Leptothrix cholodnii SP-6: one gene and its partner. The protein of the gene in region 1 interacts with the protein of each later gene in a pairwise test. Links are inferred from orthologs where the notes say so. Each region holds a gene or a part of one and is shown on either strand. Other genes may lie near its edges. The genes, in order: recJ and LCHO_RS01145.

Region 1 (14,076 bases):
GGCCGGCCAGCCAGACACTGGCGCCGCTGGCCGAGATGGCGGTGAACATGGCCCGGCTGTTGTCGCTCATCAGCCGATCGGCCATGCGCCCACCCCAGCCGCTGCGCGCGCCCTCGGGCGACAGCGCCTGCCAGAGGTTCTGCTGGTCGTTGTGGCTGAACAGCTTGGCCGGCTTGGGGTGGCCGATGCTGGCGTACTGCGCCTTGCTGGTCGGCTGCACCAGCGGTCCGACATTGGCCAGCACCGCCAGCCGCTTGCTGATGTTGAAGTTGTTCGCCAGACCGCCCAGCAGCGGATGCACGGCCAAGCTGCGGCCGGCCAGCGTGAGCGGCAACACGCCGCCCAGCCGGGCCGGCGAACCGGCCGCGGCGCTCGCATCGGGCAAGGTGCCGGCGGCCAGCAGCGCGATGCTGTCGGGCACCTGGTTGCGCACGCCCTGGTAGGCGGCCCAGGCCGGCGCATCGGTGGCCAGCACGGTGTTGAAGCTGTCGTTGCCACCGTTGAGAAACACGCACACCAGCGCCTTGTAGTCGCCGGCGGTCTGCGCGGCCGCCTGGCCGCTGGCGGCCAGCAGCGTGGCCAATGGCAGGGCGCCCGGCGCGGTCATGCCCACCAGCGCGCCGGCACGGCGCAGGAACTCGCGGCGCGTGGCCGTCGATAACTTTTGCGACATCACGGCACTCACTTCTGGACGATGAACTCGGGCGACACCACGCTCAGGTAGAGCGCCAGCCGGACACGATTGGAGTTGGCGGCTTCCCAGGCCACCATGTTCGTGCTCGTGAGCAGCGGAATGGTGATCGACTCCACGGCCGCCTGGATCTGATCGGCCAGTGCGGCGGGCATGGCGCCACCGAACAGGCGGCTGTTCATCAGCGCCACCAGTTCATCGGGCTTGTGGGCGGCTGCCCGTGCAGCCGAGAGGTCGAGCTGCACATCCCGCGTGCTCGCGCCGGCGGGCGTCTCGCCCACCCCGTTGTTCTGCACCACGCTGCGCATGAAGTTGGCATAACCGGCCACGCTGGTCTCGTGCGTGATCTGCATCTCGGGCACGGTCAGCGAACGGGCCGCGGCCAGCGTGTTGGGCGGCACGTAGCCGGGGCGGTAGAAGTTGAAGACCGAGGGCGAACGCAGCGGCGTCTGGCCCAGCGAGGTGCCGGGGTCGTCGGTGTTGCCGATCAACCAGTGGCTGGAGGTGGACGTGGCACCGAACGCACGCAGGACCTTGCTCAGGCGCAGCACCGGCTCGCGCAGCTTGCCGAAGCTGTCGCGCTGCGCGGCCGAGGGCGCGCGGGCTTCGGTGTCGAGCAGCACGGCCTTGACCACGGCCTTGAGATCGCCGCGCACGCCGCTGCCGTTGTTGTTGAACACCTTGGCCACCCGCTCCACATACGCCGGGCTGGGATGGCTGGTGACCAGGCGCTGGATCAGCTGGCGGCCGATGAAGGGGCCGACGTTCGGGTGGGCGGCGAGCCGGTCGAGCGCGACTTTCAGGCTGGCATCGCCGTCGCTGCCGCCGGCCACCGTGCTGCCGAGAAACGCCTTCTCGCTGGCCGAGTGGTACTTCGCGTAGCTGCGCATCGATGCGATGCTGCGATCCGGGTAGGCCTTGGCCGATTCGTTCCAGCCGTGAAAGCAGCTGTCGCTGGTGTCGCCGTTGCAGTGCCAGCTCCAGCCGGTGAAGACCTTGGCCAGGCCGGAGATGTCGTCGGCGCCGTAGGTCTCGCGCGGGCCACCGGCGCTGGCGCTGCCGTCGAGGTCGAGTTCGACCAGGCCGATCGAGAACAGCTGCATCACCTCGCGGGCGAAATTCTCGTCGGGCACGCGGCCCTTGGCGAGGTCTTCCTTCTGGTTGCGCAGGTGCGAGAGGTAGATGCCCATCACCGGGTGCAGCGAGACATCCTGCAGCAGCTGGCGATAGTTGCCGAACGCATGCTGGCCGAGCATGTCGTAGTAGCTGGTGACACCGCGCGGCTGATCGTTGACGCCCGAATCGACCATCGACACCACCATGATCTGCGACAGCGCGTAGGCCACCCGCTGGCGCAGCTGGTCGGGCGCGCTGACGGCGTTGTGCCAGAAGCTGTGATAGACCTCGGTGCGGCTGACAGCGGTCGGGTCGGCGGCCTTGTTCTGCCGGTCCAGCATCTCCCAGTGCGTGCGGCTGGACGTGGCCGGCTTGGCCATCTGCTCGTCGATCCAGGCGCTGGCACCGAGATCCCTGACGCGCTGGACCTCGATCGGCGTGGCGCCGAAGGTGGCCTGGTCGAGCAGGCGCACGGCTTCGGCCTCGCTGGTGACGGGCACACGGGCAGCGGCGCCGGTCTCGTCGCTCGAAGCGCCGCCGCCGCCGCAGGCAGCGAGCATCAGCGACAGGCTCAGCACGGCGGCCGCCAGCGGCAGGCGCAGGCGGGCCTGCGCGGCGATCCGGGTGGACGGGGTTGCAGGTATCAGTGGCATCAATTCGGGCGGTGGCATCGCGGCGATCAGACTCATCGACAGACTTGCGGGCGCACCCGGCGCCCGCTCAAGAGGCGATCATCGACGAGGGCTGCGCATGATCGGCGTGCAGAGTGGGCATCTGCCAGCAGCGTTCCATGTGCTTACCGCTGTCACCACCCAGGCACGGGGGACGTCACACCCGCGTCAGGGGCTCGGTGCAACACCGGGACGAGGCCGGCAGACCCGCACGACCGGCAGGCCGCGCCGACCGCAAGGCGTGGCCACCTGCGGCTCGGGCGTGGGCGTGCCGGCCTCGTCCATGCGCGCCTGCAGCGTGTCCCAGGCGACGACGCCGTGGCGGTCGACGCCCAGGCGCAGCAGCCAGCCGATCCGCCCGGGGCCCGGCTCGAAGCCGTCGAACACGAAATTGCCCAGGCTCCAGATGATCGGCTTGCCGCGGTAGGTGTCGGCGCCCTGCGTGACGTGCGGGTGGCCGCCGACCACCGCATCAGCACCGGCGTCGATCATCAGCCGGGCGAGCTGGCGCTGGCGCTGGCTGGGCTCGGGCTCGCGCTCCCAGCCCCAGTGCATGAACGGGATGATCACGTCGGCGCCGGCGCGGCGGGCGGCGCGGATGTCGGCCAGCACGTGGCTGTCCTCGCTCCAGGCCACGCCGGCCCAGCTGGCGCCGGCCTCGAAGCTGCGCGGCTTGAACTCGTTGTAGCCCAGCACGGCGATGCGCAGGCCCTGGCGCTCGATCCACAGCGGCCGGTGCGCCTCGGCCAGGTTGCTGCCGCCGCCGAAGGTGGCGATGCCCGCGCCCTGCACCAGCGCCATGGTTTCGAGAAAGGCGGCGCGGCCGTAGTCGCCCGAATGGTTGTTCGACAACGCCAGCGCGTCGAAGCGGCCGGCGAGCACCTTCAGCACCCGCGGGTGGGCGCGGAAGGTGTAGATCTTGTTGTCCATCGGCGCGCCGACGGTGGCGATCGGCACCTCGAGGTTGCCGATGCGGTAGTCGGCCTCACGCAGCCAGGGGTCGAAGGCGGCCAGCGGGTCGCCGCCGGCCTCGATGGTCCGGCCCGGGCCGTCGTCGAGCATCAGGTCGCCGACGAAGACCAGGCGCAACGGTGCCGATGCCGATGCCGATGCCGGTGGCGGCGCGGCGCCGGCAGCGGTCACGAGCAGCAGGGCGGCCATCAGCGCCAGGCCGCAGCGGATCTGCTTGAACATCATCGCGCGCTCCGATCGGCGCGGCGTTCGCACCAGTATTGCAACTCGCCATCACGCACCGGCTCGTAGACCCACTGCAGGCCGGTGAACCCGCCCGGCGCACCGGGCCGCAGCCGCGGCGGTGGCCAGGCGACGGCCTGCTGATGGATCGGCACCGGGCCGCCCTCGCGGTCGGCATAGGTGTAGAGCTTGACCGCCGCCAGCGCGGCCGGTTCGGTCTGCACGACGATGCGGAACAGGAAATACGAGCCGATCGCCACCGGCGCCACCGCGTAGGGGCTGGCCACCGGGCTGGCACGCAGGATCTGCGTCTCGCCGCCATAGGTGACGTGGCACAGCACCTGCGGCGCCGGGCGGGCCGAGGCCAGCGCCGGCAATGCGATCAGGGCGGCGCAGGCGAACAGGAATGGGCGTGCGGAAGAAGGCATGGCGCGATTGTCGACGCCGCGCACGGTCGCCGCGATCAGGCCGGTCAGAGCGACTGGAACACCGTGTCCACGCTCGACGGCAGCTCGCCGACCATCGCCTGGAACAGCAGCTCGTCGGTGACGCGCAGGCGCCGGCAGACCTCGCGGCCGATGTTCATCTGCACCAGCGCGAACTGCTCGACGTCGTGTTCGTACAGCCGCAGCAGATCGTCGGGCGACAGCTCGATGGCCACGCAGTCGGCGTCGGCGCGCACCGAGGCGCTGCGGTCGGCCAGGTCCATCAGCGCCATCTCGCCGAAGCAGTCGCCGGGGCCGAGCGTGCGCAGCTTGAAGTCGCGGTCGCGCCAGCTCTTGCGCACCGACACCTCGCCGGTCTCCAGCACGTACATCGAGCAGGCCGGCTCGCCCTGCCGGAAGAAGAACTCGCGCGCCCTGACCTCGCGCAGGCGGGTCTGCGCCAGCAGGAACTCGAGTGCGGACGGGCTGAGCGCGCCGAAGATCGGCATGCGCTGCAGCATCTCGATGCGTTGGGCCTGCATCTGTGCGGTCTCCTCGGAGCGGAGTGGGATCGGCAGCGGCAACGATAGCGCAGCCGGGCGCGCCTGCAGGGCCCGGCCGGGGCGATCGCCGACAATCGCAGGCTGCCGCGCCTCCGCTGCGCCCACCGGTTCCGCCATGTTCACCGACCTGATCCCCGACTCTTCCCCGACCGCTGCGACCGCCGCGCCCGACGACCGCGCGCGCTTCTTCCGGCTGCTGACCACCGCCGTGGCCGGCGGCAAGCTGGTGCGGCTGACGCTGGGCCAGTACCGCGGCGGCGAGGCCGGCCTGGAGCGGCTGCTGGTGCGCCCGATCACGCTGCGCGACGAGCCCTGCCTGCAGATGGTCTGGCGCCACACCACCCGGGACATCACCAAGAACCCGCCGAACGCGCAGGCGCTGGCGCTGCTCGACGAGCTGATCGGCGCGAGCTTCGGCCACGCCCACATGGACACCGACACGCAGGAGGTGCAGCTGGGCGTGCGCATCAAGGGCGGCCAGCCGCGCTACCGGCTGCAGGTGGGCCGACGCGCCCAGGCCGCGGCGCCCGCCGGCGACGCGGCACAGGGCCACAACCGCGACAAGCAGCGCCCGCTGGCGCTCGAGCGGCCGTGCTGGGTCGACCTGGGCGTGGCCACCGCGCAGGGCGCGCTGGTGCCGTCGATGGCGCGCAAGTGGAAGCAGATCAACAAGTTCACCGAGATCTTCGGCGCCGCGCTGGCCGCCTCGCCGCTGGCCGATGCGCCGAGCGTGCGGGTGGTCGACTTCGGCTGCGGCAAGGCCTACCTGACGTTCGCGATGCACGAGCTGCTGCGCGGCCTGGGCAAGCAGGCGCTGGTGACGGGCGTGGAGCTGCGCGAAGACCTGGTCAAGCTGTGCAACCGCGTCGCCCGCCAGCACGGCCATGACGGGTTGACGTTCGACGCCGGTGACGTGCGCAGCCACGCCGTGGCGCCGATGGACGTGATGGTGGCGCTGCACGCCTGCGACATCGCCACCGACTACGCCATCCACCTGGGCCTGCAGGCGGGTGCGTCGATCATCATGTGCTCGCCGTGCTGCCACAAGCAGCTGCGGCCCCAGATCAAGACGCCGGCGATGCTGCGGCCGATGCTGCAGCACGGCGTGCACCTGGGCCAGGAGGCCGAGATGGTGACAGACAGCCTGCGCGCGCTGCTGCTCGACGCGGCGGGCTACGACACCCAGGTGTTCGAGTTCGTGTCGCTGGAGCACACCAACAAGAACAAGATGATCCTGGCGGTGCGCCGCGCCAAGGATCGACCGGGCCATGCCGAGGCGATCCGGGCCCAGATCGCCGAGATCAAGGCCTTCTACGGCATCCGCGAGCAGTGCCTGGAAACCCTGCTGACAAATTCTTCAATTCCGACTCCGGATATGAAAAACTAGCGTCCTTGTCAAACCCCTAGATCAAGGTTGCGGCGCGGGCCGCCGCTCAGAAAGCGCACAGGTGTGGAAATGATCCGGACCACCGGGCGATTCCTGGAGAGGCCATCCCCGTCCGTGTCCGCACGACCGGAGCCGAACCACTACGCCCTGTGGTCGCCGCATCGGGATTCGCGTGAGGTCATCCTCTGGAAATCGCTGCTGAGCTTTCGGGGTGAACCCTGGCACTGGGTGAACGAATCCGAGGCGGCGCGCTGGTTCATCGTCGACGTGGCACGCGGTGTGGCGCCGGATCTCACCGCCACCATCGAGCGCGACGGCCGGCTGCACGGCATCGCCCTGGCGCGCAACTGGATCGACCTGCCAGCGCCGTGCTGGACCTTCTTTCGGGTGCCGCTGCAGCACGACAGCGTGACGCGCTGGCTCGATCAGCTGGTCGGGCGCGCGCCCGGTGCGACGGTGCCGGCCGACGATGCCAGCAGCGAGCGCTGGTCAGGGCAGGCGCTTCGGCTGCACCGCTGGCCCGACGTCAACCGCTACGGCAATGCCTCGGTCGAACTGGCGGTGGCCTGCGGGCGCCTGCTGCGCGGCTGGACCCCCTATCCCTTGCTGGTCCACGGCCTGCGCGACACCCAGGCGCTGCACCGGCTGCTGCACGACGCCCAGCTCAGGGGCTGGCTCGACAGCGTGCCGGCCGAGTTGCAGACGCAGGCGGGCGCATCGGCGCCGGTCGACCTGTCGGCGCTGCCGGTGCTCAACGAGCGGGTCGACATCGTGCCCGGCCTGCCGCGCCCGCCCGCCCCAGCGGCCCCTCCCGCCCCGCAAGGGAGCGAGTCGCGCCGCTGGGGCCTCTTGCGACGCCTCTGGCAACGTTACGCATGACATCCCTTTTGCGCCCCCTGTCGCGCCCGGCCCTGCGGCCCCTGATCGGCGACAGCCTGAGCGATCGCGTCACCTTCGTCGGCCCCTACGGCGTGGGCAAGACCACCGCCTTGCGCGCGGTGTCGGACATCCCGGTGCTCGACACCGACGTGCCGATGACACGCGAACAGCTCGGCGCGGACAGCCACAAGACCCGCACCACCGTCGGTTTCGACTACGGCGAGTGGCAGTTCGGCGATGGCTCGCGCATCAGCCTGTGCGGCCTGCCGGGGCAGGAGCGCTTCGATGCCGTCTGGGACGCGTTGCTGCCGCAGAGCAGTGGCGTGGTGCTCTGGCTGTTCGGCGACCGGCCCGGCGGCAGCGCCGAGGGCGTGGCCGAAATGGCCCGCTGGGTCAGCGCGATCGCCGCGCGGGTGCCGGTGGTGCGGCTGGCGGTGGCGATCACCCGCCTGCCGGCCGGTTTTGCCGACAGCGCGCTCGACCCCTACCGCGACGCACTGCAGGCCTGGCATCCGATGGCACCGGTGCTGTCGGCCGATCCGCGCAGCGCAGCCGACGTGCGGCAGGTCATCGCCGTGTCGCTGGCCAGCCCCGCGGCGGCCGTGACGGCGGTGGCCTGAACCGTGCCGCCACGTCGCATCCGGGCAGATGGACTGGCCTTTCGTCAATACCTGAGGTGGCAGATGGATTCGATGGCGATGGGCAAGCGGGCGGTGCCCGCGATGGAGCTGCTGGCCGCACGCCTGCCGCAGCTGCGCAGCGCGGTGCTGTGCACCGGCGACGGTTTCAACGTCTGCTCGATCGGCGTCACCGAGAGCCAGCTGGGCAAGCTCGCCGCGCTGGCCAGCTCGCTGTTCACGATGGGCGAGGCCACCTTGTCGAGCCTGTCCGACGATGACAGCACCGGCGGACCGCCCGGCCTGGACGTGCTGACCCTCGAAGCCGGGGGTTCGATCCTGGTGGCCGTGCAGGTGCCGCACCCGACCCAGCCGCTGGTGCTGATGATCGGCGCGCGCAGTACCCCGCTGGGCGTGCTGCACCTGCGCGCACGCCAGAGCGCCGACGAGCTGGGCCGCCTGTTCGGTGCCGGCCCGCGCCTGCAGGCCGGCCGCCCGAGCCAACCGAGCCACCCGATGGCGCCGACCGCGACCGCGCCGCATCCGATCCCGACACGACAACCCACCCACGGAGACACCGCACCATGAACCTCGACATCGCCCAGCTCGACGCCGCCGTCAACGACCTCAAGGGTCTGCTGAAAGACGGCCTGCTGGCCACCGACATCTGGGACCGTGAAACCGGCCTTTCGCTGGCCGGCCACAACGCCCAGCCGGCCGCGGTGGCGCTGTTCACGCAGGTCACCAACGACCTGGTGGCGGTGCTCAGCAATGCGGGTTTTCCGTCGCTGCGCCGCTACCTGCTGCTCGATCTCGACGGCAATTCCACCGTGATGGTGATCCGCCACGGCGAGGACGTGCTGCAGGGCATGCTGCTCAACAACCAGCGCGCCAACCTCGGCCTGCTGATCGCCGTGGCCCTGCCGCGGATGCTGGAGTCGGTGGCCAAGGCGCGGCTCTGAGGCTCAAAGAGACAAGGGCCGCACTCAGGGAACGATCGAACCCTTGTCGAGCCGCAGCACGCGGTCGCAGCGCGCGGCCAGCGTGGTGTCGTGCGTGACCAGCACGAAGGCCGTGCCCTGGCGGCGCGCCAGGTCGAGCATCAGCTCGAACACCTGGGCGGCGGTTTCGCGGTCGAGGTTGCCGGTGGGTTCGTCGGCCAGCACGCAGGCCGGCTGGCTGACCAGCGCCCGCGCGATCGCCACCCGCTGGCGCTCGCCGCCCGACAGCTCGCTGGGCCGATGCCGCGTGCGCGCGGCCAGGCCCACGCTCGCCAGCATCGCCTGCGCCGCCTCGCGTGCATCGGCCATCGAGCCACGCCGGATCAACAGCGGCATCGCCACGTTATCGAGCGCGCTGAACTCGGGCAGCAAGTGGTGGAACTGATAGATGAACCCGAGGTGGCGGTTGCGCCAGCGGCCCTGCTCGGTGGCGTTCAGCCCGGCCAGGCGGCGGCCCATCAGCATGACCTCGCCGCTGGTGGGCGCGTCGAGCCCGCCCATCAGGTGCAGCAAGGTGCTCTTGCCCGAGCCCGAGGCCCCCACCACCGCGACGATCTCGCCGCGCGAGATGGTCAGGTCGACACCGCGCAGCACGGTGACGTCGAGCCCGTCGTCGCCGCCCTCGTGGTAGCGCCGCACCAGGCCGGTGGCCTTCAGCACCGCGTGGTTCACGCTGTCATTCATAACGCAGCGCCTCGGCCGGGTTGACACGGCTGGCGCGCCAGCTCGGATACAGCGTGGCCAGGAAGGCCAGCACCAGCGAGGTGATCACGATCGGCATGATGTCGGCGCTCTGCGGGTCGCTGGGCATGCGCGTGATGAGGTAGATGTTGCCGGGCAGGAAGCTGATGTTCAACAGCCGCTCGATCGCCGGCACGATGACGTCGATGTTGAGCGCCACCGCCAGCCCCAGCAGCAGCCCGCCGAAGGTGCCGATCACGCCCGAGGTGGCGCCCTGCACCATGAAGATGCCCATCACCGAGCGCGGGCTCGCGCCCAGCGTGCGCAGGATGGCGATGTCGGCGCGCTTGTCGGTCACCGTCATCACCAGCGTCGACACCAGGTTGAAGGCCGCCACCGCGACGATCAGCGTCAGGATCAGGCTCATCATGCGTTTCTCGATCTGCACCGCGTCGAACCAGGTCGCGTTGGTGCGGGTCCAGTCGCGCACCTGATAGGCCGGGCCGAGGCCGCCGACCAGGTCGGCCGCCACCGTGCGGGCCTGGTGCAGGTCGGCCAGCCGCAGCTGCACGCCCTGCGGGCCGCCGGTGCGGAACAGCCGCGCGGCGTCGTCGATGTGCATCAGCGCCATGCCGCTGTCGTATTCGTAGTGGCCGGCGTTGAACACGCCCGCCACCGTCACCTGCTTCAAGCGCGGCACCACGCCGGCCGGCGTGGTCTGGCCGCTGGGGGTGACGAGCGTGATGCTGTCGCCCTCCTGCACGCCCAGGCTGCGCGCCAGCTGCGCGCCGAGCACGACGCCCCAGCTGCCGGGCTGCAGGCGCTTGAGCACGCCGTCCTTGAGCTGCGCGCCCAGCGCGGTGACATCGGCCTCTTCGGCCGGATCGATGCCGCGCACCAGCACGCCGCGCATGTCGTCGCCGCGGGCGATCAGCGCCTGCGCAGCCACGAAAGGGGCCGTCGCCTTGACCTGCGGATGGCGCTGCAGTTGTGCCGCCAGCGCCTGCCAGTCGGCCAGCGGCTCGCCGCCGTTGCCGTAGACCTCGACGTGCGCGATCACGCTCAGCATGCGGTCGCGCACTTCCTTCTGGAAGCCGTTCATCACGCTGAGCACGATGATCAGCGCCGCCACGCCGAGCGCGATGCCGAGCATCGACACGCCCGAGATGAAGGAGATGAAGCCGTTGCGACGTCCACCGCGACCGGCTCGGGTGTAGCGCCAACCGATGCGCATTTCATAGGGCCAGTTCATGGGGTCGGCATGCTAACTGACACCTGCCGCGCGGCTTGGCCCCGGCCGGATAATCCGCGCTGCCCCTGAACCGACCGCAGCCAGCGTCCGCCCACCCGTGTCCCCATCCCCCGCCCAGCCCGCCCCGCACCTGCTGGTGCCCCACGCCAGCGGCATCTCCGCCGCCGCCCAGGCCGCCTTGCAGGTGCTGAAACTGCCCCGCCTGGAAGCGCTGCTCGAACGGCTGACCGAAACCGGCGCACCCGGCCCCGCACCCTCGGCCCATGCGGCCCATGCCAGCCGGCCGGGCACGGCCACCGAGCACGACGAAGCCGACGAATACAGCCTCAGCGCGCCGCACGAACACGTGCTGGCGCAGCTCCACGGCTGGCAGGGCGGCGACGGCCGCTGGCCCTGGGCCGCCGCGCTGGCCGCCGCCGACGGCGTGGCCGACGGCGGCGATCCGCACACCGCCTGGGGCCTGGTCACGCCGGTGCACTGGCAGGTCGGCAGCGACCAGATCTCGCTGCTCGACCCGGCCCTGCTCGAGCTCGGCGCCGACGAATCGCGCGCGCTGTTCGAGGCCCTGCTGCCCTCTTTCGAGGCCGAAGGCTGGCGCCTGATCTGGGGCGCGCCGCTGCGCTGGTACGCCCGCCACGCCAGCCTGGCCGGCCTGCGCACCGCCTCGCTCGACCGCGCCATCGGCCGCAGCCTCGACCTCTGGCTCAGCGACGACCTGCAGGCGCGCCGCCTGCGCCGCCTGCAGGTGGAGGCGCAGATGCTGTGGCACGAACACCCCGTCAACGAGGCCCGCGACGCGGCCCACCAGTGGCGCGTCAACTCCTTCTGGCTCAGCGGCTGCGGCGTGGCCCAGCCGGTGCTGCCGATCGCCGGCCTGCAGGTCGACGACAGCCTGCGCGCCGCCTTGCTGGCCGGCGACTGGCAACGCTGGTGCGACGCCTGGCAGGCGCTCGACGCCGGGCCGATCACCGAGCTGCTGGCGCGTGCCGAACGCGGCGAGCCGGTCACGCTGACGCTGTGCGGCGAACGCCGCGCGCGCCAATGGCAGGCCCGGCCGCAGGGCTGGCTGACGAAACTACGCCGGCGCCTGGGCGGCGGCTCGGGCGGCGGTGCGGCGGTCGTGCTGGGAGAACTTTGAGATGAGCACCCCGCAGATCGACATCCGCGACGTCCCGCCGCGCGCCGCCTGGGCGCTGGAGCAGGCCGGCGTTCACCCGCTGCTGGCGCGCCTGTACGCGGCGCGCGGCATCCGCACGCCGTCCGAACTCGACGACGGCCTGGCGCGCCTGATCCCGCCCACCGAACTGCTCGGCGCCGACGCCGCTGCGCGCCTGCTGGCCGACGCGCTGCAGGCCGGCGAGCGCATCGTCATCGTGGCCGACTACGACTGCGACGGCGCCACCGCCTGCGCCGTCGCGCTGCGTGGCCTGGCGATGCTGGGCGCCCGCCCCGGCACGCTGCAGCATGTGGTGCCCGACCGCGCGGTGCACGGCTACGGCCTGACGCCGACCATCGTCGACCTGGCGCTGGCCCGCCCGGCGCACGAGCGCCCGAGCGTGCTGGTGACAGTCGACAACGGCATCGCCAGCCACGCCGGCGTGGCGCACGCGCAAGCGCTGGGCATGAAGGTGCTCGTCACCGACCACCACCTGCCCGCGGCCGACGCCAACGGCGCGGTGACGCTGCCCACGGCCGACGTGATCGTCAACCCCAACCAGCCCGGCTGCGCGTTCGAGAGCAAGGCGCTGGCCGGGGTCGGCGTGATGTTCTACGTGCTGCTGGCGCTGCGCGCGGAGTTGCGTGCACGGGGTGCCTTCGATGCCGCGAATCAGCCACGGCTCGATGCGCTGCTCGACCTGGTCGCGCTCGGCACCGTGGCCGACGTGGTGCGGCTCGACGCCAACAACCGCCGGCTGGTCGCGCAGGGCCTGAAACGCATCCGCAGCGGGCGCATGCAGGCGGGCGTGGCGGCGCTGTTCGTGGCCGCCGGGCGTGATCCGATGAAAGCCAGCGGCTTCGACTTCGGCTTCGCGCTCGGCCCACGACTGAACGCCGCCGGGCGCCTGGCCGACATGGGCCTGGGCATCGCCTGCCTGCTGAGCGACGACCCGGGCCACGCCACCGAACTGGCGCAGCAGCTCGACGCCATCAACCGCCAGCGCCGCGAGGTCGAAAGCGGCATGAAGGAGCAGGCCGAGGTGCTGCTGGAGCGCCTGATGCCCGCCGGCGAGCCGCCGCCGGCGCTGTCGCTCTACGACCCCGAGTTTCATGAAGGCGTGGTCGGCATCGTCGCCGGCCGGCTGAAGGAGCGGCTGCACCGGCCGACCTTCGTGTTCGCACGCGGGGCCGACGGCCACCTCAAGGGCTCGGGCCGCTCGATCCCGGGATTTCACCTGCGCGACGCACTCGACCTGGTCGCCAAGCGCCACCCCGAGGTGCTCAAGAAGTTCGGCGGCCACGCGATGGCGGCCGGCTGCACGATCGACGAGGCCGACTTCGCCACCTTCGATGTCGCGCTGCAGCGGGTCGCCACCGAATGGCTGTCACCGGCCGCGCTGCAGCGCCGCCTGGCCACCGACGGCCCGCTGGAACGGCAGTGGTTCGACACCGACGTGGTGCAGCTGCTCGACGCGGCGGTCTGGGGCCAGGCCTTCGAGGCGCCGCTGTTCACCGACGAGGTCGACGTGGTGAGCCAGCGCCTGGTCGGCGAAAAGCACATGAAGCTCAGCGTGCGCCACGCCGGTCAACTGCGCGAGGCGATCTGGTTCGGCCACACCGAGGCCCTGCCCGCGCGCGTTCGGCTGGCCTACCGGCTCAGCCTGGACGAATACCAGGGCCGCAAGCGCGTGCAGATGGTGGTGGAAGCAGCGGCGGCCTGAACGCCGGCGGGCGCCCGCGTTCAGGGCCCGCAAGGCTTACGGCAGGTACTTCCAGGCGCCGTTGTCGATCGTCACCATCACGCGGGCGCGCTGGTCGAGGCCCAGGTGATCGGTGGCCGACATGTTGAAGATGCCGTGCGCGCCGGGCAGTTCCTTGACCTGCTCGATCGCGTCACGCAGCGCGACGCGGAACTCGGGCGTGCCCGGCTGCGCCTTCTTCAGTGCCACCGGCACCGCTGCGGTCATCAGCAGGCCGGCGTCCCAGGCGTGGGCGCCGAAGGTGCTGACGCTGCCCTTGCCGTAGGCGGCTTCGTACTTGGCGACGTAATCGCTGGCGCTCTTCTTCAGCGGATGCTTGGCCGGCAGCTGGTCGGCCACCAGCACCGGGCCGCTGGGCAGGATGGTGCCGTCGACGTCCTTGCCGCCCACGCGCAGGAAGTCGTTGTTGGCCACGCCGTGGGTCTGGTACTGCTTGCCGGTGAAGCCGCGTTCCTTCAACGCCTTGGCCGGCAGCGCGGCGGGCGTGCCCGAGCCGGCGACCAGCACCGCGTCGGGCTGCGCGGCCATCAGCTTGAGCACCTGCGCGGTCACCGAGGTGTCGGCGCGCGCATAACGCTCGCTGGCGACGATCTGGATGCCCTTGAGCCCGGCGGCCTTGGTGAACTCCTGGAACCAGCCTTCGCCGTAGGCATCGGCAAAACCGATGAAGCCGACCTTCCT
Region 2 (14,913 bases), 2.4 Mb from region 1 along the record:
CGGCAGGACGAGCTGACCGCGCTGCTCGACCGCGTGCTGCAGCTCGAGCCCGTGGCCGAGCTGGCGCCCGATCCGCGCCTGCGGCGTGTGCACCACGACTGGCTCGAAGCCGGCGAGCAGACGCAGCGCACCGTGGCGCTGCTGTCGCAGCAGTTGCGGCGTTTCCTCGACGACCAGGCCTACCTCGAAAACCGCCGCATCATGGACATCCTGCGCGGCATCGAGGCCGGTGCGCTGGCCGTGCGCGCACGACAGCCGGCGGGCGATTTCATGTCCATCGACGAGACCGCGCCCGACATCGAGCTGCCGATGGAGCGCCCGCTGTACGCGCCGCCGCTGAAGCTGGCGATCACCAGTGCCCGCATCGACGCCGGTGACGAAGACGACGACGAGTTCGACGCCGCCGCGCTGTATTCGCAGTTCATCGTCGACAAGGCCGCGCTCGCCCAGCACGTGCGGCAGAGCCTGCAGCAGCGCACGCAGATCACGCTCGCCGAATTGCTGGACACCCGGCCGCTGCAGCAGGGCCTGGCCGAGCTGGTGGCCTATCTCAGCCTGGCGGCCGAGCCGCCCATCGGGGTGAATGCGGGCGTGAACGCGGTGATCGACGACACGCTCGAAGAGCGGGTCAGCTGGTTGGCCCGTGACGGCCGGCGCAAGAGCGCCCGGCTGCCGCGCGTGATCTTCTCGAAGTGAGGCCGCACGACATGGCGACGACGATCGAGTCCGCACCCGCACCCACGGCCGAGCTGTCCGCTGTGCTGATCCCGCTGCTCAAGGGCGTGACCTACCGCGCCGACGACGCCGCGCACTGGAGCGCACTGCTGCAACTGCAGGGCCGCGTGCGCGACCACGTGGCCGTGCTCGGCCTGGAGCTGATGCTCGACGAGGCCGAGGGTTACGCCTTCCTGCGCTCGCGTCCCGAGCCGGAGGATGAGGCCCTCCCGAAGCTGCCGCGGCTGGTGGCGCGCCGGCCGCTGTCGTTTCCGGTCAGCCTGCTGCTGGCGCTGCTGCGCAAGAAGCTCGCCGAGTTCGACGCCGCCGGGGCCGACACCCGGCTGATCCTGTCGCGCGAGCAGGTGGTCGAGCTGCTGCGGGTGTTCCTGCCCGAAGGCAGCAACGAGGCCCGGCTGATCGACCAGGTCGACAGCCACCTCAACCGCGTCGTCGACCTCGGTTTCGTGCGGCGCCTGCGTGGGCAGGACGGCCTGTTCGAGGTGCAGCGCATCCTCAAGGCCTTTGTCGACGCGCAGTGGCTGGCCGAGTTCGATGCCCGGCTGGCCACCTATCGCGCGCAGCTCGAAGGCAAGGCGGGGGTGGCCGATGAAGAATGAGGCGCTGGCGTTGGACTTCGGCGCCGACGAGGCTGACGGCGCACTGGCGGGCTTTCGCCTGCAGCGCCTGGAGGTCTTCAACTGGGGCACCTTCGATGCCCGCGTCTGGACGCTGCGTGCCGACGGCCGCAACGTGCTGCTCACCGGCGACATCGGCTCGGGCAAGTCGACGCTGGTCGACGCCGTCACCACGCTGCTGGTGCCGGCGCACCGCGTCGCCTACAACAAGGCGGCCGGCGCCGAGGCGCGCGAACGCACGCTGCGCAGCTACGTGCTCGGCCACTACAAGGCCGCGCGCAGCGAGCTCGGCGGCTCGGGCCGGCCGGTGGCGCTGCGTGGGCCCGACAGCTACTCGGTGATCCTGGGCGTGTTCCACAACGCCGGTTACGACCAGACCGTGACGCTGGCGCAGGTCTTCTGGCTCAAGGACCCGCAGGGCCAGCCGCTGCGCCTGTACGCGGTGGCGGAAAAGGCCTTGAGCATCGCCGCCGACTTCGCCGATTTCGGCACCGACATCGTCAAGCTGCGCAAGCGCCTGCGTGCCGCCAAGGTGGTGGTGGAGGACAGCTTTCCGCCCTACGGCGCGCTGTTCCGGCGCCACTTCGGCATCCACAACGAGCAGGCGCTGGAGCTGTTCCACCAGACGGTGTCGATGAAGTCGGTCGGCAACCTGACCGACTTCGTGCGCAGCCACATGCTCGAACCCTTCGACGTGGCGCCGCGGCTGGTTGCGCTGATCGCCCACTTCGACGACCTCAACCGCGCCCACGAGGCGGTGCTCAAGGCGCAGCGCCAGGTGGCGCTGCTGCAGCCGCTGGTGGCCGACTGCGAGCGCCATGGCGAACTCGCCGCCGCGGTCGAGGCCCAGCGCGCCGCACGCGAGGCGCTGCAGGCCTGGTTTGCCGGGCTCAAGGCCGAGCTGCTGGACCAACGCCTGCAGCACCTGGGCGACGATCTGGCGCGCCACCTCAGCCAGATCGAGCGCCTCACCGCCCTGCAGCGCGAGCAGCTCTCGCAGGAACGCGAGCTGCGGCGCGCGATCGCCGACAGTGGCGGCGACCGCATCGAGCGCCTGGCGCTGGACATCGCGCGCAAGGAAACCGAGAAACGGCGCCGCACCGACAAGGCCGGCCGCTACGACGCGCTGCGCCAGACGCTCGGCCTGCTGGCGATGCACAGCGCCGAGGATTTCCTGAACCAGCGCGCCTTGTGTGCGCCGCTGCGCGAGGCCGCTGCCGAGCACGAGGCGAGGGCGCAGAACGCGCTCAACGAACTGGGCGTGGCCTTTGCCCAGGGCCGCAAGGAACACGACGAGATGCTGGCCGAGATCGCCAGCCTGAAGGCGCGCCGCAGCAACATCGACGCGCAGCAGGTGGTGCTGCGTGCTGCGTTGTGCGAGGCCTTGAAGCTGCGCGAGGCCGACCTGCCGTATGCCGGCGAACTGATCCAGGTGCGCGACGACGAGCGCGACTGGGAGGGCGCCGCCGAACGGCTGCTGCGCAGCTTCGGCCTGTCGCTGCTGGTGCCCGACGAACACTACGCCGCGGTCAGCGACTGGGTCGACCGCACGCAGCTGAAGGGCCGGCTGGTCTACTTCCGCATCCGTCCCAAGGCCAGGGGTTCGAGCCAGGACGGCCGCGGCGATCTGCCCGCGCTGCAGCCCGATTCGCTGGCGCGCAAGCTGGCGATCAAGCCCGACACGCCGTTCTACGGCTGGCTCGAGCGCGAACTGGCGCACCGCTTCGACCTGGCCTGCTGCACCGGGCAGGAGCAGTTCCGCCGCGAGGCGCGCGCCATCACCCGCGCCGGCCAGATCAAGTCACCGGGCGAACGCCACGAGAAGGACGACCGCCACCGCATCGACGACCGCAGCCGCTACGTGCTCGGCTGGAGCAACCAGGCCAAGATCGCCGCGCTCGAATCCAGGGCCCGGGTGCTGCAGGCGCGGCTGATCGAGACCGGCCAGCGCCTGGCCGCGCTGCAGAACGAACAGGCGGCCCTGCGCGAGCGACTGCAGGCACTCGACAAGCTGGAGGAATACCGCGATTTCACCGAGCTCGACTGGCGCAGCAGCGTCACCGAACTGGCCGCCTTGCAGGATGAGAAACAGCGGCTGGAGGCCGCCTCCGACGTGCTGAAGACGCTGGCCGTGCAGCTGGCCACGCTGGAGTCGGTCCGCGACGACACCGGTCGCAAGCTGAAGGATCGTGAAGCCGAACAGACCCGCTGCGCGCTGAAACACGAGCAGGCCCGGGCGCTGCGCGAGCAGGCGCAGCAGAAGCTGGACGCCGCCGACTTCGCCGCTCGGGCCGCGCACTTCGGCCTGATCGAGGGCTGGCGTGCGCTGGCCCTGGGCGATCAGGCCCTGAGCGTCGAAAACTGCGACGGCCGCGAGCAGGAGATGCGGCGCTGGCTGCAGGCGCGCATCGACGCCGACGACAAGCGGCTCGCCCACCTGGGCGAGAAGATCGTGCGCGCGATGGCCCAATACAAGGAAGCCTTCAAGCTCGACACCCAGGAGGTCGATGCCAGCGTGGCCGCCGGCGCCGAGTACCGCGCGATGCTGGCGCAGCTCAAGGCCGACGACCTGCCGCGGTTCGTCGCCCGCTTCAAGGAGCTGCTCAATGAAAACACCATCCGCGAGGTGGCGCATTTCCAGTCGCAACTGCACCGCGAGCGCGAGACCATCAAGGAGCGCATCGCGCGCATCAACGAGTCGCTGACGCAGATCGACTACAACCCCGGCCGCTTCATCGCGCTCGAAGCCCAGACCGCCACCGACGCCGACGTGCGCGACTTCCAGACCGAGTTGCGCGCCTGCACCGAAGGCACGCTGACCGGCTCGGACGATGCGCAGTATTCCGAGGCCAAGTTCCTGCAGGTCAGGCAGATCATCGAGCGTTTCCGCGGCCGTGAAGGTTCGGCCGAAGCCGACCGGCGCTGGGCCGCCAAGGTGACCGACGTGCGGCAGTGGTTCGTGTTTGCCGCCAGCGAACGCTGGCGCGAGGACGGCAGCGAGTTCGAGCACTTCTCCGATTCGGGCGGCAAGTCCGGCGGGCAGAAGGAGAAGCTCGCCTACACCATCCTGGCCGCCAGCCTGGCCTACCAGTTCGGGCTGGAATGGGGCGCGCTGCGCTCGCGGACGTTCCGCTTCGTCGTCATCGACGAGGCCTTCGGCCGTGGCTCGGACGAGTCGGCGCAATACGGCCTGCGCCTGTTCCAGCAGCTCAACCTGCAGCTGCTGATCGTCACGCCGCTGCAGAAGATCCACATCATCGAACCCTTCGTGGCCAGCGTGGGCTTCGTGCACAACGAGGACGGCAGCGCCTCGAAGCTGCGCAACCTCGGCATCGAGGACTACCGCGCACAGCGCGACGGGTCGATGCCATGAGCGACTGGAGCTTGCCCGCCGACCTGCGCGCCCAGGTGCAGCGGCGCTGGGACAAGGGCGAGCTGCTGGCCGAGCGGGTCGCGCCGACGCAGCTTTTCCCGCTGCGGCTGACGCTGCGGGTGCCGTCGTCGAGCGACCTGTCCGAGCGTTTCGACGCGGTGCGCCGCTGGGTGGCCGATCTGCAGCAAGGCTCGCGCGCGGGCTACCGGCTGGTGCTGCGCGAGGTGCGGCACCGCGTCATCGGCCAGAACAGCCTGCCGGCCGAGGCCTGGGTCGACACGCTCGACGATGCCCTGCAGGTCATCGGCAAGGCGCGCGAGGCGCGGGTGTTCCAGTCCGTGCTGGCCGCCACGCGCGAGCGTCAGCCGGCGCTCTTGCCGTGGCTGCAGCGCCAGCCCTTGCGCGCGCTGTCGCTGGCCGAGGTCTGGCCGCAGTTGCTCGATCTGGTGGCCTGGCTGCAGGCGCATCCGCGCCCGGGCGTCTACCTGCGCCAGGTCGATCTGCCGGGCATCCACAGCAAGTTCATCGAAGCGCAGCGCGGCGTGCTGGCCGAGCTGTTCGATCTGGCGCTGCCGCCCGATGCCATCGACGCGACGGCCGGCGGCGCGGCGCAGTTTGCACGCCGCTACGGCTTTCGCGACAAGCCCTTGCGGGTGCGCCTGCGGTTTCTCGATCCGCGGCATGCCGCCTGGGTGAGCGGCACCGACGCCGACTACACGCTGACGCAGCAGGCCTTCGCACGGCTGGACCCGCCGGCCGTGCGGCGGGTGTTCGTCACCGAGAACGAGATCAACTTCCTGGCCTTCCCGCCGGTGGCCGACGGCCTGGTGGTGTTCGGCGCGGGTTACGGCTTCGAGGCCATGTCGCAGGCCGGGTGGCTGCACCGCCGTGCGCTGCACTACTGGGGCGACATCGACACCCACGGCTTTGCGATCCTCGATCAGCTGCGCGCGCATTTCCCGCAGGCGCGCGCCTTGCTGATGGACCACGACACCTTGCTGGCGCACGAGGCGCAGTGGGTCGACGAGCCGCAGCCCACGCAACGCGATCTGCCGCACCTGGACGACGCCGAGCGCTGGCTCTACGACGACCTGCGCTGGCGCCGATTGCGGGATGCACCGGTGCGGCTGGAGCAGGAGCGCATCGGCTTCGGCCGCGTCGAGCAGGTGCTCGCGGCGCTGTCGTGCGGCGGGGTGCCGTCAGGGGCGTGAGTCGCGTCCGCAGGGCTGCAGCTTGCGGCCTTGCGGCAGGTCGTCGATCTGGGTCAGGCGTTCCTGGGTCGCCGGGTCGGCCTTGGGCACGCGCAGCACGTGGCTGGTGCTGGGCGGCTCGAGCCGCACCACGCGGGCGAAGCGCACCTTCTGCTCCTGCAGGCGGCGCACGCTCTCCCGGGCGTCGGCCTCGCGGTTGTAGCGGCCGAAGATGAAGCCGGGTTCGTAGTCGGGCAGGTTGCGCACTTCCTCGAACGCGACTTCGCGCCGGCGCAGTTCTTCGGCGCGACGCTGCATCGTCACCTTGGAGTTGTAGCGCCCCATGTAGGCCATCCAGCTGCCCGGGCGCTCGCGCGTCAGCAGCGCCCAGCCGCCTTCGGGCAGGGCGCGGCGCAGGGCGCTTTCGGCCTGCGGCAGCTCGGCCGGCGTGAAAGGGCCGGCCTCCAGGCAGACCGGCGGCGGCGCGCGCCGGGTCAGCGTGGCGGGCGGCAGGATCTGCAGCGCCTCGGGCGCGATCTGCGCGGCCAGCCGCTGCGGTTCGCGGTCGCGCTGCGGCGACAGGCCGACCACGTCGTCGAGCCAGCCGCGGCTCCAGCTGAAGAACATCAGATTGGCCAGGAGCAGCGCCGCCAGCAGGCCCCTCAGCATGGGCGCGCGCTCACTTCGCCGCTGTGCACGGCGTGGATCTGGCCGGCGGCGTCGCGCAGCAGCAGGGCGCCGTCGGGCGCGATGCCGCAGGCCGTGCCGTGCCGATCGCCGGCCTGCACCGGGCGGCCGGCCAGCACGTCACGCGCGGCAAAACGCGGCAACAGCGGGGCCAGGCCGTGACGCTCGAAATCCTGCAGCGCCCGCCACAGCGGCAGCGCCACGCGGTGCAGCGCGAGCGGCGCGCTGGCAGCCGGATCGAGCTCCTGCAGGCACGCATAGCCGCTGCCGAACGGGGCCGTCTCGGCGTCGCCCAGCGGCTCGATGTTCAGGCCGACACCGACCACCACCTGGCGTGCACCGTCCGCGCTGCCGGGCGCCATCAGCGTCTCGATCAGGATGCCGCCGAGCTTGCGGTCGTCGCCGCGCAGCCACAGGTCGTTGGGCCACTTGATGCCGATGCGCGGATGCAGCGCCTCGGCCAGCGCCAGCCCGACCGCCAGCGACAGGCCCGACCAGTCGGCCGGTGCGAGCGGGCAGGCGAGCGAGAAGGTCAGCGAGCGCCCGGGTGCGGAACTCCAGCTGCGGCCGAGCCGGCCGCGACCGGCGTTCTGGCGCTCGGCCACCAGCAGGCAGGGCGCGCTGTCGCCGGCGCGGGCGCGTTCGAGCAGGGCGGTGTTGGTCGATGCGGTTTCGGGCAGCACCTCGATGCTCAGGCCCGGGGCATGGGGCTCCAGCGCGAGCCAGAGGTCTTCGGCATCCCAGTTGAGGATCGTGGAGGGCAAGGCAGTCTTCAGCGTTTGGGCGCCAGCATCGTACCGCGGCAGGTCTTGTGGCCGCACCAGCAGGCGTAGTCCTTCTTGAGCCGGGCGGTGTAGCGCTCGTCGATCACCAGCTGGTAGTCGAAGAACAGCTCCTCGCCGGCCTTGATGGCGCGCCGGGCCTTGATGAAGATGCGATCGCCGTCGATCTCGGCCTCGCAGTTGGGCGCGCAGGCGTGGTTGATCCAGCGCGCCGCGTTGCCGTTGACGGCGCCGTCGATGACCCGCTGCTCGTCGACGTGGAAGTAGAAGGTGTGGTTGGGCTGCGCGGGGTCGTGCGGATGGCGGCGCAGCGCCTCGTCCCAGCCGATCATCTCGCCCTTGTATTCGATCAGCAGCTCGCCTTTCTTCAGCGGCTGCAGCGCGAACACGCCCTTGCCGTGCACGCCCGAGCGGCGCACCTGGATGCGCCGCGGGTCCTTGCGCGGCGGTGCCTCGACCGCGGCGACCGGTGCGGGTTTCGGGGCTCGCGCGGGGCGCTCGGGGGCAGGGCTGGCTCGGCGCGTCGGCATGGGCGTTTTCAGATCTGGTTAGATTGAGGGTGTGAGCGCGCGCGCATGAGCGCGCGCACGTGTAACGCAGATTGTAGAGAGCGCACCGGCCCGGGGCCGGTGGCACAAGCAGGGTCAAGGAACATGAGCAAGTCACTGGTCATCGCCGAAAAGCCGTCCGTCGCGCAGGACATCGTGCGTGCGTTGACGACGACGTCGGGCAAGTTCGAGAAACACGCCGAACATTTCGAGAACGACCACTACGTCGTCTCGTCGGCGGTCGGCCACCTGGTCGAGATCCGCGCGCCCGAGGAATACGACGTCAAGCGCGGCAAATGGAGCTTCAACAACCTGCCGGTGGTGCCGCCGCACTTCGATCTGGAGCCGATCGACAAGAGCAAGGGGCGGCTCAGTGCGCTGGTCAAGCTGATCAAGCGCAAGGACGTCACCCATCTCATCAACGCCTGCGACGCCGGGCGCGAGGGCGAGCTGATCTTCCGCCTGATCGAGCAGTACGCGCTGGGCGCCAAGGTCGGCACCAAGCCGGTGCAGCGCCTGTGGCTGCAGAGCATGACGCCGCAGGCGATCCGCGACGGCTTCGAGAAGCTGCGCTCGGACGCCGAGATGCGCGGCCTGGCCGAAGCCGCGCGCAGCCGCAGCGAGGCCGACTGGCTGGTCGGCATCAACGGCACGCGGGCGATGACGGCCTTCAACTCGCGCGACGGCGGCTTCTTTCTCACCACCGTCGGGCGGGTGCAGACGCCCACGCTGTCGATCGTGGTCGAGCGCGAGGAGAAGATCCGCAAGCACGTCTCGCGGCCGTACTGGGAGGTGCGGGCCGACTTCGGCGCCGCCGCCGGCTTGTACGAGGGCAAGTGGTTCGACCCCAAGTTCAAGAAGGACGACGACCTCGAGCGCCGCGCCGACCGGCTCTGGAGCGAGGCCGAGGCCGACGCCATCGCCGCCGCGGTGCGCGGCCGGACCGGCACGGTGCGCGAGGAGGCCAAGCCCAGCACCCAGGCCAGCCCGCTGCTCTACGACCTGACGACGCTGCAGCGCGAGGCCAACGGCCGCTTCGGCTTCTCGGCCAAGACGACGCTGTCGATCGCCCAGGCGCTGTACGAAAAACACAAGGTGCTGACCTATCCGCGGACCGACGCCCGTGCGCTGCCCGAGGACTACGTGCCGGTGGCCAAGGAGACGCTGGCGATGATCGCCAGCGAGGACCTGCCCGGCCCCCTGCGCGAGCTGGCCCAGCATGCCCGCAAGGCGCTCGATGCCGGCTACGTCAAGCCGGTCAAGCGGGTGTTCGACAACAGCAAGATCTCGGACCACTTCGCCATCATCCCGACCCTGCAGGCGCCGCGCAGCCTGAGCGAGATCGAGGCCAAGCTCTACGACATGGTGGTCAAGCGCTTCATCGCGGTGTTCTACCCGTCGGCCGAATTCATGGTCACGACCCGCATCACCGAGGTGCCGGTGGCTCAGTCGGCGAGCCAGTCGCTGCCCAAGGGGGTGACCTCGCCGCTGCAGTTCCAGACCAACGGCAAGGTGCTGGTCAACCCGGGCTGGCTGGCGGTCTACGGCAAGGACGCGCAGGACGAGGACGCCAACCTGGTGCCGGTCAAGCCCGGCGAGACGGTGCAGGCTGAGGAGCTGCGCATCTCGCCGCTCAAGACCCGGCCGCCCGCGCGCTACAACGAGGCCACGCTGCTGAGCGCGATGGAAGGCGCCGGCAAGCTGATCGACGACGAGGAGCTCAAGGCCGCGATGCAGGAGAAGGGCCTGGGCACGCCGGCCACCCGCGCGCAGGTGATCGAAGGCCTGATCCTCGAGAAATACATGCTGCGCGAGGGCCGCGACCTGATCGCCACCGCCAAGGCCTTCCAGCTCATGACGCTGCTGCGCGGCCTGGCGATCGAGGACCTGACCAAGCCCGAGCTGACCGGCCAGTGGGAATACCAGCTCAGCCAGATGGAGAAGGGCCAGCTCAGCCGCGATGCCTTCATGCACGGCATCGCCGACATGGCGCAGCGCATCGTCAAGAAGGCCAAGGAATACGACCGCGACACCATCCCCGGCGACTACGCGACGCTGAAGGCGCCCTGCCCGAACTGCGGCGGCGTGGTCAAGGAGAACTACCGCCGCTTCGCCTGCGTCGGCCGTGACGCCAACGGCAGCAGCGGCGCCGAGGGCAGCGGCTGCGGCTTCTCGATCAGCAAGATCCCGGGCTCGCGCAGCTTCGAGCTGCACGAGGCCGAGGCCTTCCTGCGCGACCACAAGATCGGCCCGCTGGAGGGCTTCCGCTCCAAGGCCGGCTGGCCGTTCACGGCCGAGCTCAAGCTGGTGCGCGACGACGAGATCAACAACTGGAAGCTCGAGTTCGACTTCGGCGAGGACGCCAAGAAGGACGACGAGTCCGGCGAGCCGGTCGACTTCAGCGCCCAGACCAGCCTCGGCAGCTGCCCGAAGTGCAAGGGCCACGTCTACGAACACGGCACCAGCTACGTCTGCGAGCACGCGGTGGGCGCGCCCCAGACCTGCGACTTCAAGACCGGCAAGATCATCCTGCAGCAGCCCGTCACGCACGAGCAGATGAACAAGCTGCTGATCGAAGGCAAGACCGCGCTGCTCGACGGCTTCGTCTCCAACAAGACCAAGCGCAAGTTCAAGGCCTTCCTGGTGTTCGACAAGAAGGAGGGCAAGGTGGTGTTCGAGTTCGAGCCGCGTGCGGCGCGGGTGCCGGCCAAGAAGGCGGCCGCGAAGGCCTCATGACCATCCCCGAGGCGCTGCACCTGCTCGAAGTCGGTGCCCACAGCCACGACAGCGTGACCAGCCGGCTGGCGGTGCTGCACGCCCAGATCCGCCGCCTGGTGCCGGCGGTCGATCGCATCTCGTGCGCGCTCCACGAGCCTGAAGACGGGCTGCTCAAGACCTTCGTGCACAGCACGACCTCGGCCCAGCCGCTGCAGGCGTACCAGTTCCGGCTGGCCGACAGCGCCTCGCTGTCGGCGCTGGTGCGCGAGCGCGGCGAGCGGGTCATCGACGACATGCAGACCGAGCTGCACGGCCACGGCCATGCGCACACCGAGTGGCTGCTGGCGCAGGGTTATCGCAGCTCGTACACGCTGCCGCTGTTCGATCACGAGAACCTGATCGGCCTGCTGTTCTTCGACGCCCTGACGCCGTCGGCGTTCCAGCCGCTGGTCTGCGAGCGCCTGCGGCCCTACGCCAGCCTGATCGCGATGCTGCTGAGCCAGGAGCTGTCGACCATGCGCATGCTGGTCGGCTCGATCCAGATCGCCCGCGAGTTCGCCAACCTGCGCGACATCGAGACCGGCAGCCACCTGTCGCGCATGGCCGCCTTCGCCCAGCTGATCGCGCTGCGGCTGGCGCACGCACGCGGCTACGACGACGAGTTCATCGAGCATGTCTACCTGTTCGCGCCGCTGCACGACATCGGCAAGATCGGCGTGCCCGACCACATCATGCTCAAGCCCGGCGCGCTCGACGCCGACGAGTGGCGCCAGATGACCGAACACGTCGACAAGGGCGAGCAGATCGTCGAACGCCTGATCGAGACCTTCTCGCTGGCCCACCTGGCCGGCGTGCAGGTGCTGCGCCAGATCGTCGCCGGCCACCACGAGCGCATCGACGGCAGCGGTTATCCGCGCGGCCTGCGGGGCGCCGAGCTGCCGGACGCCGCACGCATCATCACGGTGGCCGACATCTACGACGCGCTGCGCAGCGAGCGGCCGTACAAGCCGGCCTGGCGCCACGACGAGGTCGCCGCCGAACTGCGCCGCATGGCCGCGGCCGGGCGGCTCGACGCCGAGATGGTCGAGGCCCTGCTCGCCGAGCCTGCCGCGCTGGAGGCCATCCGCACCCGCTTTCACGACGCCGATGGCGTGGCGGCCTGCTGAGCGGCGCCGCCGCCCGACGACATGACCTGGGATCTGGCCTACAAGCTGCTGGCGCTGTTCGCGATGATCGCGATCGGCTACGGCGCCACGCGCCTGGGCGTGCTCGGCGGCGCCGACGGGCAACGGGCGCTGGCCAGCGCGGCGTTCGGGCTGTTCCTGCCGGCGCTGCTGTTCCGCACCACCGCCGGGATCGACCTGTCCGACCTGCCGGGGCCGCTGCTGCTGGCGTTCTTCGGCCCGCTGGTGCTCTGGGCGCTGGCGATCTGGTACGTCTACCGGCGCCGCGGGCCGGCCCATCCGGCCGATCCGGCGGTGCGCGCGGTGTCGCTGAGTTTCGGCAACACGGTGCAGGTCGGCCTGCCGTTTGCCGCTGCGCTGTTCGGCGAGGCCGGGCTGCAGCTGCACCTGGCGATCGTCAGCCTGCACGCGCTGGTGCTGCTGAGCCTGCTGACGGTGCTGGCCGAGGTCGACATCGCCCATGCCGCCGCGCGCCGTGGCAGCGCGGCCGCGCTCGGCAGCCTGCTGCTGACCATCGCCCGCCAGACGCTGATCCACCCGGTCGTGCTGCCGGTGCTGGCCGGCCTGGCCTGGCACCTGACGGGCTGGCAGCTGCATCCGGTGGCCGACAACATGCTGCTCACGCTCGGCCAGGCCGGCGTGCCGCTGTGCCTGGTGCTGATCGGCGCCTCGCTGGCGCAGTACGGGCTGGGCAGCAGCTGGCAGCGTCTGCTGGGGCTGGTGATGCTCAAGCTGCTGTTGCTGCCGGCGATCGTGGCGGCGCTGGGCGTGTGGGTGTTCGGTCTGCGCGGCCTGCCGCTGGCGGTGCTGGTGATGGCCGCCGCGCTGCCCAGCGGCAGCAACGCGCTGCTGTTCGCGCAGCGCTACCGCACGCTCGAGGGCGAGGCCAGCGCGGCGATCGTGCTGTCGACGCTGGGCTTCGCGCTGACCGCGCCGCTGTGGCTGAGCCTGCTGCTCTGACGCCCTGACGCCCTGACGCCCTGACGCCCTGACGGGTGGTGCGCCTCAGCGCGGCCGCAATGCCAGCGGCCGGATGCCGGCGCTGGCGATGTGGTTCAGGAAGGGCTCGAGCGCCATCACCCGGCAGCTCAGCCGGCCCTGCATGGCCAGCAGCCCGACGTCGCCGCTGACCAGCACATGGGCGCGGCCGGCCATCGCCAGGCGCACGAAGGCGAGCGCCGCGGGCTCGTCGGCCGGCGCCGGCCCGCTGGCCTCGGGCACCCGCACCTTCAGGGCGTGCGGCAGGTAGTCGCCCAGCAGCTGTTCCTGCTCGTGGCGGCTCAAGCCGAGCTGCGGGCTCGCCAGCGATCGGGTCAGGTCGAGCACGGTGGCCTTGCACAGCAGCGGGCGGCAGTAGCCCTCCTGCCAGGCCCGCCGCAGCTGCGCTCCCGCGCCGCCGCCGAACATCAGCGCCGAGATCACCACGGAGGTCTCGAGCACCACGCGCGGCGGCCGGCCGGGGCGCGGCGGGGTCGGAATCGGGGAGGAGTGGCTCATCGCGGCCGGATTATCCCGACGGTGTGCGCTCCGGTGTGAACGACTCAGGACTATCCCGAGGTCAGGCCTGATTTCCATCAAGAATCTCACATCGCGAAATCGTTCTTGCGGGTTACTGCCGATCTTGTAAGCGAGCGTTGGAAACGCGTCAGGAATTGGTCAGTCCTCGCTTTGACAGTGCGCTCACGCGCTCAAGACGCCGTTTGCAGACGAATACAGGAGACAACATGTCCAGCATCCCGATCAATGCGACCAAGAAGGCCGTTCCGCCGGCCATGACACCCGAAGAGCGGAAGGTGATCTTCGCCTCCTCGCTGGGCACGGTGTTCGAGTGGTACGACTTCTACCTCTACGGCTCGCTCGCAGCCATCATCGCCAAGCAGTTCTTCGCGGGACTGGATGCCGGCTCGGCCTTCATCTTCGCGCTGCTCGCCTTTGCCGCCGGCTTCATCGTGCGCCCGTTCGGCGCGCTGGTGTTCGGTCGCCTGGGCGACATGATCGGCCGCAAGTACACCTTCCTGGTGACGATCCTGATCATGGGCCTGGCGACGTTCATCGTCGGCATCCTGCCCAACTACGAGTCGATCGGCGTGGCCGCGCCGGTGATCCTGATCGCGCTGCGCATGCTGCAGGGCCTGGCGCTCGGCGGTGAATACGGCGGTGCCGCCACCTACGTGGCCGAACACGCGCCGCACGGCAAGCGCGGCGCCTACACGGCGTGGATCCAGACCACCGCGACGCTGGGCCTGTTCCTGTCGCTGATGGTCATTCTCGGCACCCGCACCGCGATCGGCGAAGCCGCCTTCGCCGACTGGGGCTGGCGCATCCCGTTCATCGTCTCGATCGCCCTGCTGGCCATCAGCGTGTGGATCCGCCTGTCGATGAACGAATCGCCCGCCTTCAAGAAGATGAAGGAAGAGGGCAAGACCTCGAAGGCGCCGCTGTCGGAGTCGTTCGGCCAGTGGAAGAACCTGAAGATCGTGATCCTGGCGCTGATCGGCCTGACCGCCGGCCAGGCCGTTGTCTGGTACACGGGCCAGTTCTACGCGCTGTTCTTCCTGACGCAGGCCCTCAAGGTCGACGGCGCCACCGCCAACGTGCTGGTCGCTGCCTCGCTGGTGATCGGCACGCCGTTCTTCATCGTGTTCGGCGCGCTGTCCGACAAGATCGGCCGCAAGCCCATCATCATGGCCGGCTGCCTGATCGCCGCGCTGACCTTCTTCCCGCTGTTCAAGGCGCTGACCCAGGCCGCCAACCCGGACCTCGCGACGGCCCAGGCCAACGCCAAGGTCACCATCACGGCCGACCCCAAGGAGTGCTCGTTCCAGTTCAACCCGACCGGCACGAAGAAGTTCACCAGCTCCTGCGACATCGCCAAGCAGGTGCTGGCCGGCGCTTCGGTCAGCTACGACAACATCGAGGCCACCGGCCCCGCCAAGATCACGGTGGGCACGACGGTCATCGAGGGCTACACCTCGGCCGGCCTGGCGGCTGACGAAGCCAAGAAGAAGGACGCCGAGTTCAAGAAGGCCGTCGCCGATGCGCTCAAGGCCGCCGGCTACCCGGCCAAGGCCGATCCGGC

Evidence for each region.
Region 2: the proteins of recJ (region 1) and LCHO_RS01145 interact in binary tests that used the Escherichia coli proteins (3 or more experiments, as listed by UniProt). The link is inferred for Leptothrix cholodnii SP-6 from one-to-one orthologs.

Annotation. Positions count from the first base shown.
Region 1 is NC_010524.1:2,594,595-2,608,670, forward strand. Bases 11,047-13,986 are described here. They hold recJ (single-stranded-DNA-specific exonuclease RecJ), read left to right. Parts: upstream 11,047-11,616; coding sequence 11,617-13,356; downstream 13,357-13,986. Other genes in these bases: LCHO_RS11980 (putative signal peptide protein), read left to right, coding at 11,047-11,615; LCHO_RS11990 (ABC transporter substrate-binding protein), read right to left, coding at 13,393-13,986. Outside these bases: LCHO_RS11920 (DUF1501 domain-containing protein), read right to left, coding at 1-673; LCHO_RS11925 (DUF1800 domain-containing protein), read right to left, coding at 682-2,496; LCHO_RS11930 (CapA family protein), read right to left, coding at 2,647-3,672; LCHO_RS11935 (hypothetical protein), read right to left, coding at 3,672-4,100; LCHO_RS11940 (Crp/Fnr family transcriptional regulator), read right to left, coding at 4,145-4,639; LCHO_RS11945 (class I SAM-dependent methyltransferase), read left to right, coding at 4,776-6,047; LCHO_RS11950 (hypothetical protein), read left to right, coding at 6,162-6,926; LCHO_RS11955 (GTP-binding protein), read left to right, coding at 6,923-7,546; LCHO_RS11960 (roadblock/LC7 domain-containing protein), read left to right, coding at 7,610-8,131; LCHO_RS11965 (hypothetical protein), read left to right, coding at 8,128-8,505; lipoprotein-releasing ABC transporter ATP-binding protein LolD, read right to left, coding at 8,530-9,228; LCHO_RS11975 (lipoprotein-releasing ABC transporter permease subunit), read right to left, coding at 9,221-10,477; more of LCHO_RS11980, read left to right, coding at 10,575-11,046; more of LCHO_RS11990, read right to left, coding at 13,987-14,076. UniProt on the Escherichia coli protein: Single-stranded-DNA-specific exonuclease.
Region 2 is NC_010524.1:235,502-250,414, forward strand. Bases 7,677-10,868 are described here. They hold LCHO_RS01145 (DNA topoisomerase III), read left to right. Parts: upstream 7,677-8,037; coding sequence 8,038-10,668; downstream 10,669-10,868. Other genes in these bases: LCHO_RS01140 (SET domain-containing protein), read right to left, coding at 7,677-7,914; LCHO_RS01150 (HD-GYP domain-containing protein), read left to right, coding at 10,665-10,868. In the rest of the region: LCHO_RS01110 (DUF3375 domain-containing protein), read left to right, coding at 1-696; LCHO_RS01115 (DUF4194 domain-containing protein), read left to right, coding at 708-1,334; LCHO_RS01120 (ATP-binding protein), read left to right, coding at 1,324-4,725; LCHO_RS01125 (DUF3322 domain-containing protein), read left to right, coding at 4,722-5,936; LCHO_RS01130 (hypothetical protein), read right to left, coding at 5,925-6,584; LCHO_RS01135 (biotin--[acetyl-CoA-carboxylase] ligase), read right to left, coding at 6,578-7,366; more of LCHO_RS01140, read right to left, coding at 7,375-7,676; more of LCHO_RS01150, read left to right, coding at 10,869-11,816; LCHO_RS01155 (AEC family transporter), read left to right, coding at 11,838-12,794; LCHO_RS01160 (PIN domain-containing protein), read right to left, coding at 12,840-13,331; LCHO_RS01165 (MFS transporter), read left to right, coding at 13,559-14,913.